3 regions of the Exiguobacterium sp. ZOR0005 genome follow, and region 2 is predicted to be linked to each of the others. Evidence: riboswitches for the same ligand, from Rfam matches in the RefSeq annotation. Region 2 holds a riboswitch; each other region holds the start of a gene.
The links. Region 2 has a riboswitch for S-adenosylmethionine ahead of L971_RS11800 (MetQ/NlpA family ABC transporter substrate-binding protein). Riboswitches for the same ligand answer to the same signal wherever they lie in the genome.

Region 1 (6,288 bases), on a different contig from region 2:
CTCAAGTTGTTTTTTGCCAGACATGAACCGATTTCAGAGACGATCGAGAAAATTGCTCATCATGAAAATTTATTAAGTGCGCGCTTGAAGACGTATGACCTGATTGAAACGATGATCCGTTCGAGTGATGCGGAATCGCCGGACGCCCTGTACTGGTTGTTGACGCTCGACTACGGAAAACGACAGACGGTTGCACTGATTGAATGGTGTGGACAGGCAATTCGTACGCTTGAAGGGGGAATAGACGATGGAACGGAAAATGGCCGTCCCAAATGAAGAAGTCGTCGTATTTGTCATCGGTTTACGGGTAAATCGGTTTCGTTCGATTCGGAAATGGTGGCCAGCTTTCAGTGCCATGCCTGCGATGTTGAAGGAGTTGTACACACAACGGGATTTAGGTTTTCTATCGCATGAGATGACCGTCGGCTGGCGCTCTGTCACTCTCATTCAATATTGGCGTTCAAGCGAGGAACTTCTCGATTATGCACACGGCAAGCTGCATCTTGAAGCTTGGAAAGCGTTCAACCAGAAAGCACGGTCGAGTGAAGTCGTCGGGATTTTTCACGAGACGTATGAAGTGAGCAACTATGAGACGATGTACGTCAACTTGCCGACACGTGGACTTGGCAAAGCGCTAGGGGCTATCGATGTCGTGAAGGCGCGTGAGTCGGCTAAGGAACGGTTGGCCGAACGACAAATGAAATGAAAGAAGCGGACGAGCGACTCGTCCGCTTCTTTATTATGCTGTCACGTCTTCTTTGTCGTAGATCGGCACCCAACCTTCCGTCGTCACGAAAATACGGACGGCGACGACTTGGCGGTCGGCTTGGAGTGTGAAGTAGTGGCGCGTGTTCACCGGCACCGAGATCAGGTCGCCCGGGTTGAGCTCGATGTTGAAATAGCCGCGCTCGGCGTCGTCGATGGCGAAAATCCCGTGGCCGCTGACGATGAAACGGACTTCGTCATCGGTATGATGATGTTCTTTTTGGAAGTTGACGAGCAGTTCGTCCAAGTTCGGTGTCGCCTCCGACAGGGAGATGACGTCCGCTGTCTTATAGCCGCGGCGCTCGGAGACGTCTCGGATCTCGTCGCGGAACGTCGCGAGAATCGCTTGTTTGTCTTCGTCGGTCAGTTGATAGTTTTCTTGAAGGTCAGCCGGGAGCTTATCGATGTCCCACTGCTCATACAAGATGCCGCGCGACTCTAAAAATGCGCTCACTTCAGCTTGGTCGACGTAACGTTCTTCTGTTTGTTGGAAATAGATGGTTGCCATGATTCAATTCCTCCTTATGAATGGACGCCTAGGGCGCGTAGTTTTAACGTGTAGCTGAACAAAAATTCATAGGCCTCCAAGTAACGTTTCGCCGCATCGGGTGTCTCGCCCCATACAGTGATGCCGTGATTACGGATGAGGACGGCACCGGCGCTTGAATGGACATGTCGGGCGAACGCAGAGGCAAGCGTCGGGATATCGGCGTGGTTGTCGATGATCGGGACGCGGACGACGGCGTCTTCTTCCCAAAAACCGAGCGCCTTGATGATCTCTTGTCCGGTAAAGACGACTTCGCCGTTTGGGGCGTGAAGTTCTGAGATGACGTTATTGTCGACCGTATGGACGTGAAGGGAACATGCGGCCTCTGTTTTGTTGAACACTTCGACGTGGAGCAGCGTCTCGGCGGACGGTTTACCGCTTTGTTCACCGATCAATCGTCCGGCCGCATCGACGAGGACGAAATCTTCGGCTGTCCGCTTTCGTTTATCACGTCCGCTCGCTGTCACTAAAAATTCGAGCGGGTCGTCCGAGACGCGGATTGCCAAATTCCCGCTCGTTCCGGGGAACCAGTCGCGGGCGGCGAGTTCGTCTTTAATGTCGGCGAGTTCGAGCCAACGTGCGGTCACGCTCATACGGGCACCTCCTTCAAATGATGAGTGATTTCGTCAAACGTCTCGAACGGGTAATAGTTAATGCCTTCTGTCTCACAGAGCGTGATGAGCTGTCCGCGAGCGTAGACGAAGTCGGCCTGCTTGGCGATCTCGAAGTCGGTCACCGAGTCACCGATGACAATCAAGCGATCATCAGGATTGACGATGCGACGGGCGATTGTCGGTTTGCAGCAACCACAATCGTTCGTACAAGACGCATCGCAAGCATGCGGCCAGTCGATGCGTACCGTCTCCGCGGAGAAATCGGCGACGTTGCAGTAGATGTGGTCCGGGTCAACGTGCCCGCTTAAAATCGGATGGACGAAAAAGTCCATCCCGCCGCTGACGACGTCAAACTGCCACTCGTTTTGACGAACTTCTTCCAAAAAGTGAACGAATCCGGGCCGGAGTTGAATATGTCCTACCAAATAGTCGCGATACGCCGTCTTCTCGGCACTCGGCAACAAGTGAAACATCTGACCGACGCCTGCCCGGATCGAAATGTGTTGGGCGAGCACATCCTCTTTGATGGCGTGCCATTCCGGTGGGGCGAACGCCTTCATGAGGGCGATGATGTTGTCCTCGGCTGTGATCGTCCCGTCAAAGTCACAGAGGATATGGACCGTCATCGCGTCGACCACACCTTGAGTGCGGCATCGAGTGCATCCGTTCGACCGGTCTGCCCGAGCGCCTGCTCGATCGCTTGTCGGAAGGCGCGGGCACCGGCAGCGGCGCCGTCCGGATGACCGTGAATGCCGCCGCCGGCGTTGATGACGACGTCCGTACCGAAGTCGCGGATGATGTCTTCGACGAGCCCCGGGTGAATCCCGGCCGACGGGACCGGTAAGATCGGCTTCGACCAGTGCGGTTTGGCACTGAAATCGCGAATCGCGAACGCCTCGTCTGGAGGTGTCGCGAGCGAGCCGTAAGGGGACGGGAACAGCGTCAAGTCGGCACCGGCGAGACGAATGAATTTACCGAGCAAAAGCGAGTGGCTGATTGACCCGGTCAAGGCACCGGCGAACGCCGGATGCGCCAAAATCGGGACACGGATGGCGGGATCTTTCGCCAGCTCCCGGAGTGCATCGAGTCCGTATGTATAGACGTTGAACAACAGTGCCGTCGCGCCCGCCTCGATCAAGCGGCGTGCTTGGTCGCGCAACCCGAACACCGGGCCGCTCAGCGTGACCGCATACAGTGCGCGTTTTCCCGTCGTGTTGAAGTGTTCTTGAATCACGGATGCGCCGATGCGCGCTCGCTCAAGCGAAGGGGTGAGCGGATTGTCGTACAAGATCTCGTCGTCTTTGACGATGTCGATGCCACCGGCGAGCTGGTCGCGCAGTTGCTGTTCTAAAAACTGTAAGTCCCGTCCGATGACGCCTTTAAAGATGCTCATGACGAGCGGGCGATCGTCGACGCCGAGCTGGTCGCGAATCCCGTCGACACCGAACTTGGCGCCAGGGAAGTCGGCTGAAAGTGATGCAGGTAGCTCGAAATCAATCAAACGGACCGAGTCATCGAGTGACAGTTTCCCAAACGTCGTCGTCAATATCGACGAGAAGTCAGGACTGACGTTTTCAATCGGGTACCGGATCGTGAACCGGCTCGTCGCGTCTGTATGGGACGTCGAGACGACCTCGCCGCGGTACGCCTGTAACTGTTGTCGTTCTAAATGGGGCAAGTCTGTCCACGTGCCGACGGTCAATTCGAGCGCGATTTTCTCGGCGATATCGGCGACGCGGTCAGTACGGTTGATTTCATAAGTGGCAATGATGCCCATGGTCGTTCCTCCTTCCGGTCACACAAAAAATGACCCCATGCCGAGGCAAGAGGTCATCATAAAAAAATGAACTCTTATCTCTCAGCTTACGCTGCAAGAATTAGCACCGTGCCCAATCGGGTCGGTTGCTGCGACATCATCGGGCTTGTCCCCTCCGTCTGCTCTTGATAAGAATATGATTTGAAGTTGTGAAATTTAATTGAATTTTTGCACAGAATCGTCACAGCGTCAATTCCTTTTTTTGAAAAAAATTATTTTTGAAAGTTGTTTCCATATATGCAAAGAAAAAGTGGGTCGGCTCGTCACAAATCGTCGTTGACAAGCATGGCGCACAGTCCGTAATATTCATCACAACACGTTCACACAATCGAATACGACACTCTTATCGCGAGTTGGCAGAGGGAATTGGCCCGATGACGCCGCAGCAACCGACCAGTAAGGCACGGTGCTACATCCACCAGACAGACGTCTGAAAGATGAGAGGAACAACCAATTTGGGTGTGCCTCTTTCTCGCGGAGAAAGGGGCTTTTTTTGTGGGAATCATACCGAAAGGGGAAACAATCATGGCATATCAACCATTTACAGAACAGACCATCGTCGAGCACGTCCGGGCACTCGGATTGATCGAGGAAGAGGGAATCGCCCAGTGTGAAGAGATCGGTGACGGCAACTTGAACCTCGTCTTTCGCATTCGTCAAGGCGAGACGAGTTTGATCGTGAAGCAAGCGCTCCCGTACGCGAAAGTCGTCGGGGAGAGCTGGCCGCTCACGCTCGAGCGGGCCTGGATCGAGCAGTTGGCGCTTCGGGAGTTCGCTGAAGTCGTTCCACGATTCGTACCACGAGTGATCGGGAGCGACCGCGCCCTCGCCTACACGATTTTAGAGGATTTGTCTGAATATGATATCGTCCGCACCGGTTATCTCGAAGGGAAGACGTATCCGGAGCTGGCCCGTCACGTCGGCGAGTTTTTAGGGGAGACGCTGTTTGTCACGTCCGACTATGCGGCCGGACCAATCGAAAAGAAACGAAAAGAGCGGGAGTATTACAACCCGGAACTGTGCGACATCACAGAAAAACTCATCTTCACCGACCCGTATAAAGATGCCGAATCGAACAACATCGAGGCGGAGCTTCGCCCGGACGTCGAGCGTTTGTGGCAAGACAAGGCGCTGAAAGTCGAAGTGGCAAAACTGAAAGTCGGGTTCGTCACGAAACATGACGCCTTGCTTCACGGCGACTTACATACCGGCAGCATCTTCGCGACGTCACAGGAAACGAAAATCATCGACCCGGAGTTCGCGTTTTACGGACCGTTCGGTTTTGACGTCGGTCAAATCATCGCTCATTTGACGCTTGCGACGTTCCACGATCCGCTCAAGCGGTTCGAACGGTTCACCGACGTCCTCACCGTCTGGGAGACGTTCGAGAAGACGTTCCGTCACAACTTCACGAGCGCCGTCGAGCCGTTCAATACGGAAGGGTACGTCGACGACTTGCTCGGAACAATCTTCAGCGACACGATCGGCTACGCCGGTTGCGAGCTCATCCGCCGCGCCATCGGCCTCGCCGGCGTCGCGGACCTCGAGACGTTACCCGAAGTGGCCCGTCTCGAGCGAAAACGTGATGCGCTCGCCCTCGGCGCCACCCTCATCAAAGAGCGGCACACCGTCGATTCGATTGACGACCTCGTGGCACTCCTCTCGGGGGTGCGCGTATGACCGTCCAAAACATTCGTTTCGACGCATCGACCCATGAGCTGGTCCTTTTAGATCAGACGCTCCTTCCGCACGAGGCGCGTTACGTGACGATCGAGACGCTCGAAGAAGCCGAACGTGCGATTGAGACACTCCAAGTCCGAGGCGCACCGGCGATCGCGTACTTCGGGGCGTTCGTCTTGGCGAAAGAGGCAGGACGATTAGTCGACGACCCGGATTTCACGCGTCGCCTTGAAATCGTCGGACGCCGCTTGATCGCGACACGGCCGACGGCGGTCAACCTTCAAAATGTGATCGAGTCGCTCCTCGAGCTGAACGTCGGGGACGATTTTGAACAGATTGCCGGGGAAATCGAACGACGTGCCGTTGCGTTATATGACCGCGACGTCGACACATATCGCTCTATCGGTGAGCACGCACTGACGGTATTACCGGCAGGTGGGAACATCTTGACGATCTGCAACGCCGGTGCCATCGCGACGTCACGTTACGGTACGGCACTTGCCCCGTTTTATGTCGGTAAAGAGCAAGGCGTCACATTCAACGTCTTCGCCTGTGAGACGCGACCGCTTCTCCAAGGGGCCCGTCTCACAGTCTGGGAGCTCGACCAGGCCGATATCGATGTCACGCTCATCACCGACAATATGGCCGCATGGACGATTCAAGCGAAAGGCGTCGACGCGATCATCGTCGGGGCCGACCGCATCACGCGGACGGGTCACGTCGCCAACAAGATCGGCACGCTCCAACTCGCCGTGCTCGCCAAGCATTACGGGATCCCGTTCTACGTCGCGGCACCGCATTCGACGTTCGATTTGACGGCGGACGATGCGATTGAAATCGAGGAGCGGGACGCGAAAGAAGTGACG
Region 2 (6,288 bases):
AGTCAGTTCGCCCTCGAGTTCCGTCGTCAATTCCCCCGTACACGCCTCGAGCACCGTTCCGACGTCAGTCATCGACTTCTTATCTGTCGTATAATGGCCGACAATCCAATGTTCATCGATGTAATCTAATTTCAGTGCGCTGTCCCGCTCGCTCCCACACCCTGAGAGGATGAGCAGACTCGTCGCGATCGCAATCATCTTCGGCTTCAATCGTCCCGCCCCTTTTTATTTGATAATCCAATTTTACCATTTTCTTACTAACGATGACATAAAAAAACCCGCCATGTCAGCGGGTGTCCCGTTCAGATGCTGTTATCGATCGCACGTGTCAGTCTCGTCTCGACGTCTTGGGCGATCGACTGGAGCGACTCGTCCTCGATCAATTGAATCAGTTTCGTCGGCTTCGGCATGCCGACATGCGTCGCCCCGTCTTTCGTGAACACGGCGAGTTTGCAAGGTAGGAAGTAACCGCCTTCCCGGTGCGCCGTCAACACTTTCTTCGCTTCCTTCGGATTGCACACTTCGAGGATGCGATAGTCCCCATCGATCGCCTGCCCTTTTTCCTCGAGCGTCTCACTCAAATTGAAGTCCCAGAGCACGCCAAACTCTTCTTCTTTGAGCGTCCCTTTTAATTTTTCGACGACATCCGCCACCGATTGGTCCGTCTTCACTGTGTAGTCGAACATGTGTTTCCCTCCTTAGTTGTAGTGTCCCTCGTCATGTACCCGAACTCGTCCGAAACGAATCACGCTGTCCGAATAAAAAAGTCTATGTGATTTGAAACATATTCGCTGTCCGTCACGTATGGATGAGAGAAAATAAAACTATCCAACTTGACGCAAAGGAGAAGTGGTTGTGGTGACGGTCACCGTATTCACACATACTAGTTGCAGTTCTTCCCGCAAGACGATCGATTGGTTACGTGAACAGAACATCCCGTTCGTTGAGAAAAAATTGACCGATCAAGGGATGTCATTCAGCGAGTTCAAAGATATGCTCCGGCTCACCGAGAACGGGACGACCGACCTGTTGTCCGTCCAAAAGAGTGTGTACAAACAGGCGGCGGACCAGCTCGATGAGATGTCGCTCCGTGAATTGTACAGTTTCGTCGCATCGCATCCCCAGATTTTGAAAAGCCCGATTGTCGTCGACGACAACCGGATTCAAATCGGGTTCAGCGAGAAAGAGATCCGTACGTTCATCCCGCGACATGACCGAATCGCCGAGCTGAAACGCTTGCTCGACAATAAGTAAGAGCCCTGCCGAATGATATGCTCCCCAATCAGATAAAACAGATTTGTTATTTCATCTGTCTACCTATTGGGGAGCATATCAGAAGCAGAGCTCTTTTTCTTATGCCTTCTTTAAACGGGCTGCCAAACGGTTGCCGAACGATTGAATCGATTGGACGAGCAAAATCAAGACGAAGATCGTCACGTACATGACTTCCGGTTCGAAACGGAGGTGGCCATATTGATAAGCGATGTCACCGAGACCCCCCGCCCCGACGAGTCCGGCCATCGCAGTCGCCCCGATCAACCCGATCGTCGCAATCGTCAAACCGAGGACGATCGACGAGCGGGCCTCGCGGATGAGGACGTACCAGATGATCTTCCGCGTCGAGATGCCCATCGCCTCATACGCCTCGACGACGCCGCGGTCGACTTCGAGGAGCGCCGACTCCATCAGTCGGGCGATATACGGTGCCGTGAAGACGATGAGTGGGAGCAGCACGCCTTGAACCCCGATCGTCGTTCCCATGATGAACCGTGTGAATGGCAAGATGAAGAACAACAAGATGATGAACGGGATGGAACGAACGACGTTGATGACGCTCGAGAGCGCGCCGTAGACGTAGCGGTTCGCCAAACGCCCGCTCGGACGCGTCAACACGAGCAACGTGCCGAGCGGCAGTCCGATGAACGTCGAGATGACGAGGGCGATGCCCGTCATCGTCAGCGTCTGGAGCGTACCGCTCCAAATCAAGTCACCCCAGTCGGCCCAAAACTGTAGCATGGTTCGTCACCTCCTTCACTTTCACGCCGCTCGCTTCGAGATAGCGGACGGCTTGGTCGGTCTGGTCGGCATCCCCGTCGAGATGGATGAGCAGGTTGCCGACGAGACCACGCTTCAATTTCTTGATGCCGCCCCCAATGATGTTCGGGAGGAGGCCGAACCGTTTCGTCAGCTGGGCGAGGACGGCCTGTTCGGTCTGGCTGCCGATGAACGACAAGTGGACGAGCGTACCGTGCGTGCTCAGTTCTTTGACGACTTCTTCCGGCACGTCGAGGTTCGTCTTCAAGAACTTTTGCGTCGTCGCGTGGACCGGGTCGGCGAACACGTCGAGCACGTCGCCTTCCTCGACGATCTTGCCGCCGTCGATGACGGCGACACGGTCGCAGATCCGTTCGATGACTTCCATCTCGTGGGTGATCAGGAAAATCGTCAACCCGAGCTCGCGGTTGATCTCGAGCAACAAGTCGAGGATCGATTCGGTCGTCTCCGGATCGAGCGCGCTCGTCGCCTCGTCGCTAAGAAGAATGTCCGGCTCATGCGCGAGGGCACGGGCGATGGCGACGCGTTGTTTCTGGCCACCTGACAGCTGCTCCGGGTAATGCTTACGATGGTCGGTCAGTCCGACGATGTCGAGGTATTTGTCGACGCGCTGTCGGATCGTCTGTTTATCGAGACCTTCGAGACGGAGCGGGATGGCGACGTTCTCTTCGACCGTGGCCGTCTTCAGCAAGTTGTAATGCTGGAAGATCATCCCGATGCGGTGCCGGAGCTTCGAGAGCTCCTTCTTCCCTAGTTTCGTGATGTCTTGTCCTTCGATCTCGACTTGGCCCGAAGTCGGGCGTTCGAGCAGGTTGATCATCCGGATGAGCGTGCTCTTGCCGGCCCCGCTGCGCCCGATGATGCCGAAGATCTCGCCTTTTTCGATCGTGAGCGACACGTCATCGAGCGCCGTGACCGTTCCTTTGTTGACGGTGAACGTCTTTTTGATATGTTTGAGTGCGATCATAGGACCTCCTTAAAACGCCGGGACGATCGAGCCGTTGAACGTCTCTTCGATGAACGTCCGAATCTCGTCAGAGTGGTAGTACGACTTGAGCGTCTCGACGACCTCGTCTTCTTTGTTGTCGGTCCGGACGACGACGTAGTTCGGATACGGGTTGTCGACCGTGTCTTCATGGAAGAGGGCGTCCTCGTTGATCGAGAGCCCCGCCCCCATCGCGAAGTTCGTGTTGATCGCCGCGAGGGCGACCTCAGGGAGTTGCGTCGGGAGCTGGGACGCTTCGAGCTCGATGAACTCGAGGTTGAGCGGGTTCTCGGCGATGTCTCGTTTCGTCGCCTTGTCCGTCAATCCTTCCTTGAGTGTGATGAGGCCGGCCGTCTCATAGAGGCGAAGGGCACGAAGTTCGTTCGCCGGGTCGTTCGGCACGGCGACCTTGTCGCCTTCTTTCAATTCGTCGATGTCTGTCAACTTGTCCGAATAGAGCCCCATCGGGAAGGCGACCGTCTTGAACACGTCGTCGATCTTATAGCCTTTATCAGACTTTTGCAGTTCAAGGAACGACAGCGTCTGATAGCTGTTCACGTCGAGGCTACCCTCGGCGAGCGCGGCGTTCGGGGTGTTGTAATCGTTGAACACTTTGATGTCGAGCTCGAGTCCGTCCTCAGCCGCGAGCTTCTTCACTTCCTCGGCAATTTGCTGGTGCGGCCCCCCGGTCACACCGATCGTGAGCGACTCGTTGCTGAGCGCCTCGCTCGCGTCAGATTGCCCACACGCTGAGAGCGCGATGGCAGCGAGTAATGATGTTCCGGCGAATACTGTTTTCTGTTTAATGTTCATGAATGATTCCTCCTCCAAAATAAAAGCCCGCTACTCACAAAGAGCGGCGGGCACGACAAATCGAAGTCGGACACGCTCATCTCCCAGACGTTTCGTCTGTTGGAATTAGCACCATGATCATAACGATCTGGTTGCCGGGTTTCACAGGGCCAGTCCCTCCACCACTCTTGATAAGCAATCGGTCTTATTTAATTGTCTTAATCTTACTCGTTTTTCTTTTATCTGTAAATAGTTTTCTGTAAAGTTTCAAAAATTATTTTCAAATAGTCACTATCAAGCGGTTCGGGCAACTGTTGCAACGTCGTCTCCCTCATAACCGAGACCACGAGACGTGGGATATCGTCCGCGGAAAGACCGAGCGCGTCGAGCGTCGGCGGGGCCTCCACTTGCTCGAGCCACGAACGAAGCACAGCCACGTCGGGCGAGCGGCGCAAGGACTCCTGAACGAGCAATCCGAAACCGACCTTGTCCCCGTGCAGGAACGCATGGGTCGCCTCGAACTCGCTGAGTGCGTTATGGACAGCGTGCGCGACGGCGACCCGTGTCCCAGCATCCCCGAAGCCACCGACAGCTCCGCCGATGGCGAGCACGTGGTCGACCGCGTAGCGCGTCCCTTCGCTGTATGAGCGGAAGGCGGTCTCGGTTAGCTCGATTTCGAGCAGACGATGACATTGCTTGGAGAGCGCGATTCCGGCATCGACACCCGCAACGGTCGAGGTATCACCGCTCAAATAGCGGGCCTCATAGAACTTCGCGACCGTGTCGATGACCCCGGCTCGGTAATAATCGAACGGTGAAGACGCGATGACCCGGGCGTCGACGATGACGCGTTCGATGATGACACGGAATACGTCGTACCGGTCGTAGCTCCCGTCTTCCCGGTACACGACGCTGAGCGGGGTGAACGCCGCACAGTTAGAAGCGAGCGTCGGGATGACGATGAGCGGGACGCCGTTGCGCACGGCGACGAGCTTGGCCGTGTCGACGAGCTTGCCGCCACCGATGGCGACTAAGACGTCCGCTCCGTCAAGGTCGACTCGGTCCGCCTCGCGATCCGTGCACTCGCCTGCGAACGATGTTGCCGGATACGCCTTCAAAGAAGGAAGCAGCCGTTCGACGACGGGGTAGCCGTGTCGCCCGCGCAACACATGCACCCGGCGGCCTCCGATCAGTTCGCCGAGCCGATCGAGGGCATCGTCGTCGTGGTCATACTCGAGGACGGCTTGACGAATCATGCCCGCACCTCCTCATAAGCGGCGAACAGCTGCTCGATGCGCGCGACGGCCTCGTCAATCTTCGGTTCCGGCGAGACGAGGCCGAACCGGACGTACTGTTCACCTTCCGCGCCGAAGAAATATCCTGGCGTCACCGCGACGCCTGCCTCATGGAGCAACTTCTGCGAAAACGACTTGGCATCTCCCTCCGGCACTCTCGCCCAGACGAAGAATGAACCTTTCGGGGCCGGGACGTCCCAACCGGCTCGACGCAACCCGTCCACCAATCGGTCCCGCCGAGCCTCGTATAGACGGGCCAGGTCATCGCGGACGGATTTTGGTGACTCGAGCGCTGCGACCGCCGCCTCTTGGATGGCCGAGAAGACGCTGACGTGGACGTGGTCTTGATACGTGTTGATCGCCTCGATGATATCCTTGTTGCCGACGGCGAAGGCGACGCGCCAGCCAGACATGTTGAACGCCTTCGACATCGTGTACACTTCGATGCCGACCTCTTTCGCCCCGTCGGCTTGAAGGAAGCTCGGCGGGACATGGCCGTCAAAGCCGATACTGCCGTAGGCGAAGTCGTGGACGACCATCAGTTCCCGCTCCTTGGCGAATTGCACCGTCTCCTCGAAAAAGCGTGGCGTCGCGACGGCGCCGGTCGGATTGCTCGGGTAGTTCAAATACATGAGCCGCGCCCCGTGCGTGTCGAGCGTCTCGTAATCCGGAAGAAAATCGTTGTCTTCTGTCAAGACGAGGTCGTGGACGCGCGCCCCGGCGAGCCGGGCCCCGGAGATATAGTCCGGGTAGCCCGGGTTCGGGAGCAGGATGCCCTCCCCTGGTTCAAGGACGCATTGTGGGAGCGTGATCAGGCCCGATTTCGACCCGATCAAAATTGCGACCTCGCTCTCGGCATCGATCTCGACCCCGTACTCGTTCAAGTAGAACGTCGCCACCGCCTGTTTCAAACGGCTTTGCCCACGGAATGGGCCGTACTGATGCGTGTCCGGATTCGCGAGCGCCGTCTCGAGCGCCTCACAGATCGGCTTTGGCGTCGGCAAGTCCGGCGTCCCTTGTCCGAGCCGGATGATGTCGGCCCCGGCCTGTTCGAGCGCGACCACTTCTTTCGCGAGCCCGACGAAATGTTGGGGTGGTAAAGTTTTAAGTAAGTTTGAACGTCTGTCTGCCATGGATGGTCCTCCTATGCAAAAAACACCC
Region 3 (6,288 bases), on a different contig from region 2:
GAACCGTTCGAGCTCAGCGTCGATGCGTCGTTCGTGCATCGCGATCGTCATGAGCAGTTTTTTGGCGATGTTGGCACCTTCTTGTAAAACAGTGAGCTCTTGCTCAGAAAAAGGTTGCGAGCGGGCCAAACTCCAAATATAGCCGAGCACCTCGTCTTGTTGTTTAATGACGACGGCGGCACGTTCCCCGAGACCGACTGAAAGGCGCGCTGGAATGACGACCGGTTCATCGCGATCGATCACGTTTTGTAAGATCCCACTCTCCCACAAGTCTTCGATGACCGCTTCCGGGACACGTCGACCGATGATGGTCGCGATTCGCGCCGGGTCCGTCGAGTCGGGATGCGTGCTATAGGCGATGAGTTGATGGTGGCGGTTTTCGATTGTGATGGGGGCGCGAATCGCTTGACCGATCGCTTCGGCGAGCGTGTCTAGAGACTCATAAGACTTCTGCAAAAAAGGCATGTCGATTCCTCCTCATCTTGAGTATACCGTCTTCGTTGTGAAAGTTCACAAAAAGATAGGGGAGGGCGACATGCCTTATATATTCAGATAGGGAAAAACAAACCGACGACGAGACCGAGCAAGGCGCCGACGATGACTTGGAACGGTGTATGACCGACAAGTTCATTTAAGATCGGGGTCTCATGCTTGATGCCTTTGAAATAATCATTCAACAAACGGGCTTGGAAACCGACCGCTTGGCGGACACCGGTCGCATCGTACATGACGATTGTCGCAAAAATCAAGGCTAGGGCAAACATGCTGGAGTCGAGTCCTTCCATTCGGCCGATGACGGTCGCTAAAGCGACGACGGTCGAGGAGTGGGAGCTCGGCATGCCGCCAGAGGCGAACATGATTTGTAGTTCAAAGTCTCTCGTTTTAATCAGTTCTGTCACTAGTTTTGCCGCTTGGGCGATAAACCATGCAAGGAGGGCGGCGAGTAAAGGTTCGTTAAACAACAATCGATTCACTTCCTGTCTGACAATAGTATCTTCACTATACCCGATTCTCGTCGTGAATAGACGTAAAGATTCTGTCAAAAAAAGCGCAAGGGATAAGGTCCCTTGCGCTTTCTGGTCGATTTTTGTTACCCGACGACGCCTTCAGTCTCCTGAAGTTTGTCCGCGATATTCTCGATGATATAGCGGTTGCGTGGATGCTCCTGGCACTCTTTCGAGCATGAACGCATTTGTTTCGGTTCACACTCTTCACAACAGAAGTGCTGGGCATTACACACCGGGTTGGCACAATTCACGTAACGGACCGTCTTCGTGCCGCAGTGCATGCACTCTGAAACGACCGATGGATTGACCGTGTTGACCGGGACGTTGATGCGCTCGTCAAAGACGTAAAGCTCACCTTCCCAATCCTCGCCTTTCGTGGCTTCGTCTTTGCCGTACATGGCGACGCCGCCTTTTAAGTGAAAAATGTTGTCGTGACCTTGATCACGCATATATGCTGTAAATTTCTCGCAACGGACGCCTCCGGTGCAATACGTGAGAAGTGTTTTCCCTTCGTAGAGGTCCTTATTCTCTTCGAGCCATTCTGGCATGTAACGAGAAGCCTCTACATCGATCTTGATCGCATTTTTAAAGTGACCAAGGTCGTATTCGTAGTTGTTACGAACGTCGAGGATGACGACATCATCGCGATTCATCATCTCTTTCCATTCTGCCGGTTCGAGGTATGCCCCGTGCTGTTTCGGCACGTCAAACTCGCCGTCAAAGCGCCACGTCACGAGTTCTTTCTTATGACGGACAAAAATTTTCGAGAACGCGTGCTCATCGACTTCATCGATTTTGAACTCGATGTCGCTGAAGAGTGGGTTCGCTTTCAAATCAGTCATGTACTGCTCGGTCTGTTCCCAAGTCCCAGAGCACGTCCCGTTGATTCCTTCGGAAGAAATCAAGATCCGTCCTTTGATGCCGAGGTCCTTACAATACTTGAGGTGCTCTTGTGTGAGCGTTTCTGGGTCTTCGATGTTGACGTACTTATAGTACAGCAAGACCCGCATTGATTTTGTTTCCATGGTTATTGCTCCCCTGTGTTCAGTTTTTTGCAGGAAAACGAACGTTGGGTTGTGTCGTTCGACGAATGGGCTTGCCTGCAACCACAAGTCCATTATTATATGATAGATATCACAGCGAAATTTCGCAAATACTTTTTAATTTTTTTTGAACACGGCAGGGGGATGTGTCCTGTGGCACGAATTCGGGTAAAACAGAGTAACGAAAGCCGAAGGTGGAAACTCATATGCTCACATCTCTCGAACAGTGGATCATCCAATTGATTGAATGGCTTCAAGAGTTGCCGGGGGGGCCGTGGGCCGGTCTCGGCGCCCCGTTCTTAGAAGCGATTTTTCCGTTTCTTCCACTTGTCCTCATCATTTCAGCGAACGCGGCAACATATGGATTCCTGCTCGGGGCGTTATTATCATGGGTCGGCAGTTTGCTCGGGACAATTCTTGTCTTCTCAGCTGTCCGCTACGTGTTCCGCAAACCGATGACGCGCTGGCTTGAAAAACATAAGAAAGGCGTCTACTGGCTCGAACGGATCAACCATATGAGCCCGGTTTCACTCGGGTTCTTGTATTCGTTGCCGTTCATCCCAGTCAGTCTGATCACGTACTTACTCGCGCTCATTCAAATGCCGCTTCGGACGTTCATCATGGCAGCCGGGTTTGGGAAACTGCTTGTCGTCTTGATTTTCTCAGTGATCGGTGACCAATGGGAAGAATTTATCCAAAGTCCGTTCCGCTTGTCGATGCTCGGCCTGTTGTTGCTCGTCTTATGGGCAATCAGCCGCGGACTTGAAGAACTTCTTAAACGGCGCGCCTTCAAAAAACGCAACGAACAGCTCAAACGTGAACTCGAAGCAAAAAGAACGACCTTGTGAAGTCATGCTTCACAAGGTCGTTTTTGTCAGGCCCGCTTCTTGAAGCGCGGGAAGTTGAAGGCAATCGCCAGTCCGCCACAGATGAACAAGAGGAACGGATAAAACATGTACGGCACGAGAGCCGGTGATGCCGTGTTCGTCAATTCGGCGGCGATGAGCAATTGGGCTCCGTACGGGAGAAGCCCTTGTACGCCACACGAGAAGATATCGAGCACGCTCGCCGATTTCTTCCGTTCGATGTCATACGTGTCGGCGATGTTCGCCGCGAGCGGCCCGGCGACAAGGATTGAAATCGTATTGTTCGCCGTGGCGACGTTTGTCGCACTGACGAGCCCGGCGATGCTCCACTCGGCGCCGGCCCGTTGTTGGATGCGGGCAGTGAGGGCGTCTCGCAAATAAGTGAGCCCTCCGTTATGCGAGATGAGTCCGACGAGCCCGCCCATGAAGAGCGTCAAAATCGAAATCTCTGCCATCCCGATCATCCCGTCGGCCATCGCCGTGACGAACGCTGTCACGGACAAGGTTCCGTCAAGCAGACCGATGATCCCGGTCAACACGATGCCGCCGAGCAAGACGAGGATGACGTTCAACCCCGTCAAGGCGAGGACGATGACGGCGAGATAAGGGATGAGCTTATACCATTCAAAAGCAGCGACTTCAATCGTCGATTCTCCGCTCGACAAGACGGCGAGGAGAACCGTCGTGATGACGGCCGCCGGCAAGACGATCCAAAAGTTCGTGCGGAACTTGTCGCGCATGTTCGTCCGTTGCGTCCGGACCGCCGCGATCGTCGTGTCCGATATGAACGACAAGTTATCTCCGAACATGGCTCCGCCAACAACGGCAGCTGCGGCGATGGCGATATTGACCCCACTCTCTTCATGGATGCCGAGGGCAATCGGGGCGAGCGCCGCGATGGTCCCGGTCGATGTGCCCATCGCCATTGAGATGAAGGCCGCGATGACGAACAGGCCACTCAAAAGAAGCGATGGCGGCAACAACGTGAGCGCCGCGTTGACGGTCGCGTCAATCGCCCCGATCTCACCGGCAACGTTCGAAAACGCCCCGGCGAGCAGGAAAATAAAGATCATAATCAAAATGCCGGGGTTGCCCGCGCCTTGCGCAATGCGCTCGACGGTTTGCGTGACACTTCCTTTCGTCATCATCGCCGCGACGATCAAGGCGATGAGTGCCGCAATCAATACAGGGAATTTGTAAAAATCGCCATAGTAAATCCCGGCCCCGATAAAGAAGACGAGAAAGACGAGTAAGGGCAACAGTGCCCATTTGTTAGCTGTCGGTTGTTCCAATCGTTTCACCTCATTCATAAAAATAAAAAGAGAGCCTTTTTGAAAAAAGGCCCTCTTTTACAAGAAACACTTTTTTCATCTTTCGAGCAGAGCGCTCGCTGGATTTGGCACAGGTTCCCCGCTGCCGAGACTTCACAGGGCCAGTCCCTCCGTCTCTCGTGATAAAAAAGTCGTATGATTAAGTTATAAGACACGTTCCCTAACCTATCTGTTTCGAATCGGTTTGTCAATAGAAAATCCCCACGCTCTGTGAGCGTGGGGGCGGATCAAGTCGTCAAATAGTTGTAGTGGGCGACTCGGTTGCGCCCGGCGTACTTGCCGCCGACGTATAACGCCCGGTCGGCGTTGCGAATCGTGTCATCGAGTCGTTTGTCACCGAACGCCTGAATCGTGTCGACCCCGATCGAGGCGGTCACTTGAATCGCGATTCCCTCGACATAAAACGGCTTGTCTTCAATCTTTTGGCGAATGCGTTCAGCGATTTCGACGGCCTGGTCGACGTCGCAATGATTGAGCAACAAGATGAACTCTTCTCCGCCATAACGGGCCGCGAAGTCATCGGTCCGCAGCGCCTGACGGATGCGACGGCCAAATTCTTGAAGCACGCCATCGCCGACTTGATGGCCATGTGTGTCGTTAATTTTTTTGAAAAAATCGATATCGAGCATTGCGACCGAGATCGGATACATAGAAGCGTCTGAGATTTGTTGAATCCCATATTCATAAAATGCCCGGGCGTTCGCGAGGAGCGTCAAGCTGTCCGTCCGGCTCTCTGTATAGAGGCGATCCCGTTCGTGGCAACGGCTGATCGTTCGATTGAACGACTTGAGCAGTTTGACGATTTCGCGCTGGATGATCAGCGGATAGCCGTAGACGTGCTCGCCGGCCATGACGATCCACGTGCGAATCCCTTCGATTTCCTCGGAGCGGACAGAGATGAAGCTGTGGTAGTCGTCGTGGAACTCATCTGACATCGGTGCGTCCCACTCGAAACGCATCTCATACTCGACGGACGATTCGTTCGGATACGTCGATTCGAGCAAATCGAAGACGCGGGGACGTTCGATCGGTTGGCGCGTCTTTAAATCGAAATAGAGCGATCGATCGAACACCGTGAACTCGACGAAACCGGCGTCGTATTGATTCAACCGTTCGCATTGACTGAGGAACACTTCGATGGCTTGCGCCTCGCTTTGCGACAGCGACACGGCTTCTTTTGCTTCATCGTACTGTTCGATGAGCGATTTGAACGCGTCTTGTCGTCCTTTTTGAATCAACAGTCGTTTGATGAAGAACGTGAGCGCGGCGGCAATGCTACTGACGACGAGCAAGTTCGTCTCGCGGAAGAAGGAAGCCGCAAAGATGAAGACGAGACTGACGATATACGTATAAAACGCGATGTTCAAGAAGTCGCGGACCGGCACGTCGACCCGGAACCACCAACCGACTTGGTACTTCTGCAGTACCGTATTCAATACGATGGCGGCAATCAACCCGGCGACGGGGAGGAACGAGTCTTGCGTGTAAAAACCGAGCCCCGTCTCACCACCGAGCGCCAAGTAGACGCTCGCCGGAATCGCTAGTTCTAGAAAAGACGTGATAGCGTTCCACGGATACGTGAAACGGAAGCGCCGGAGCGCGACGCGCGGCTTCAAGTTGACGAACTGGAAGACGAGCAACCCGATTTGGTTGACGAACAGAGCTGTCTCAAAGTCAAAGAATAAAAAGATAATCAGGACGATACTTTCAGAAAATGTGAAATAGACGCCTTTGCGCTCGATGGAGTCGAGTTGGAAGATGATGACGAGCAAGGCGATCAAGATGAACGGCAACGGCTCGATGGCCGGCGCGTTCAATACGCCTGTCGCAAACAGTGTGATCGTCAAAAGTACAAAAGCACTCCAAATACCCCAGCCGAGGGCAGACATCTTACGGAAATGGTTCATGGCCCCTCCTATGTGGGAAAAGTCGATTATGTATCGTAAAAAATTCGGCATGATGAGGCGGCAGTCCTGCCTATTCCTCATAATGGCCGAATTCTAGCATTGAGTCTATATGAATTATCCTCTATAATGAAATT

Region 1: linked by a shared signal. The riboswitch ahead of L971_RS05840 (2,3-diketo-5-methylthiopentyl-1-phosphate enolase) and the one ahead of L971_RS11800 (MetQ/NlpA family ABC transporter substrate-binding protein) in region 2 are both predicted to bind S-adenosylmethionine.
Region 3: linked by a shared signal. The riboswitch ahead of L971_RS14450 (Na+/H+ antiporter NhaC family protein) and the one ahead of L971_RS11800 (MetQ/NlpA family ABC transporter substrate-binding protein) in region 2 are both predicted to bind S-adenosylmethionine.

Annotation. Positions count from the first base shown of each region.
Region 1 covers NZ_JTLB01000013.1:94,078-100,365, forward strand. The annotation lists gene L971_RS05815 (PadR family transcriptional regulator) at 1-276, shown strand, start outside; gene L971_RS05820 (DUF4188 domain-containing protein) at 248-706, shown strand; gene L971_RS05825 (acireductone dioxygenase) at 740-1,273, opposite strand; gene L971_RS05830 (methylthioribulose 1-phosphate dehydratase) at 1,288-1,905, opposite strand; gene L971_RS05835 (2-hydroxy-3-keto-5-methylthiopentenyl-1-phosphate phosphatase) at 1,902-2,552, opposite strand; gene L971_RS05840 (2,3-diketo-5-methylthiopentyl-1-phosphate enolase) at 2,549-3,703, opposite strand; SAM riboswitch class I at 3,775-3,877, opposite strand; SAM riboswitch class I at 4,083-4,186, shown strand; gene mtnK (S-methyl-5-thioribose kinase) at 4,268-5,422, shown strand; gene mtnA (S-methyl-5-thioribose-1-phosphate isomerase) at 5,419-6,288, shown strand, end outside.
Region 2 covers NZ_JTLB01000025.1:56,396-62,683, forward strand. The annotation lists gene L971_RS11775 (hypothetical protein) at 1-210, opposite strand, end outside; gene L971_RS11780 (DUF302 domain-containing protein) at 303-686, opposite strand; gene L971_RS11785 (Spx/MgsR family RNA polymerase-binding regulatory protein) at 859-1,254, shown strand; gene L971_RS11790 (methionine ABC transporter permease) at 1,354-2,016, opposite strand; gene L971_RS11795 (methionine ABC transporter ATP-binding protein) at 1,988-3,022, opposite strand; gene L971_RS11800 (MetQ/NlpA family ABC transporter substrate-binding protein) at 3,032-3,853, opposite strand; SAM riboswitch class I at 3,927-4,030, opposite strand; gene L971_RS11805 (iron-containing alcohol dehydrogenase) at 4,072-5,088, opposite strand; gene L971_RS11810 (aminotransferase class I/II-fold pyridoxal phosphate-dependent enzyme) at 5,085-6,260, opposite strand.
Region 3 covers NZ_JTLB01000039.1:2,124-8,411, reverse strand. The annotation lists gene L971_RS14470 (CdaR family transcriptional regulator) at 1-465, opposite strand, end outside; gene L971_RS14465 (divergent PAP2 family protein) at 549-974, opposite strand; gene L971_RS14460 (rhodanese-related sulfurtransferase) at 1,091-2,032, opposite strand; gene L971_RS14455 (TVP38/TMEM64 family protein) at 2,257-2,898, shown strand; gene L971_RS14450 (Na+/H+ antiporter NhaC family protein) at 2,925-4,208, opposite strand; SAM riboswitch class I at 4,281-4,376, opposite strand; gene L971_RS14445 (GGDEF domain-containing protein) at 4,475-6,154, opposite strand.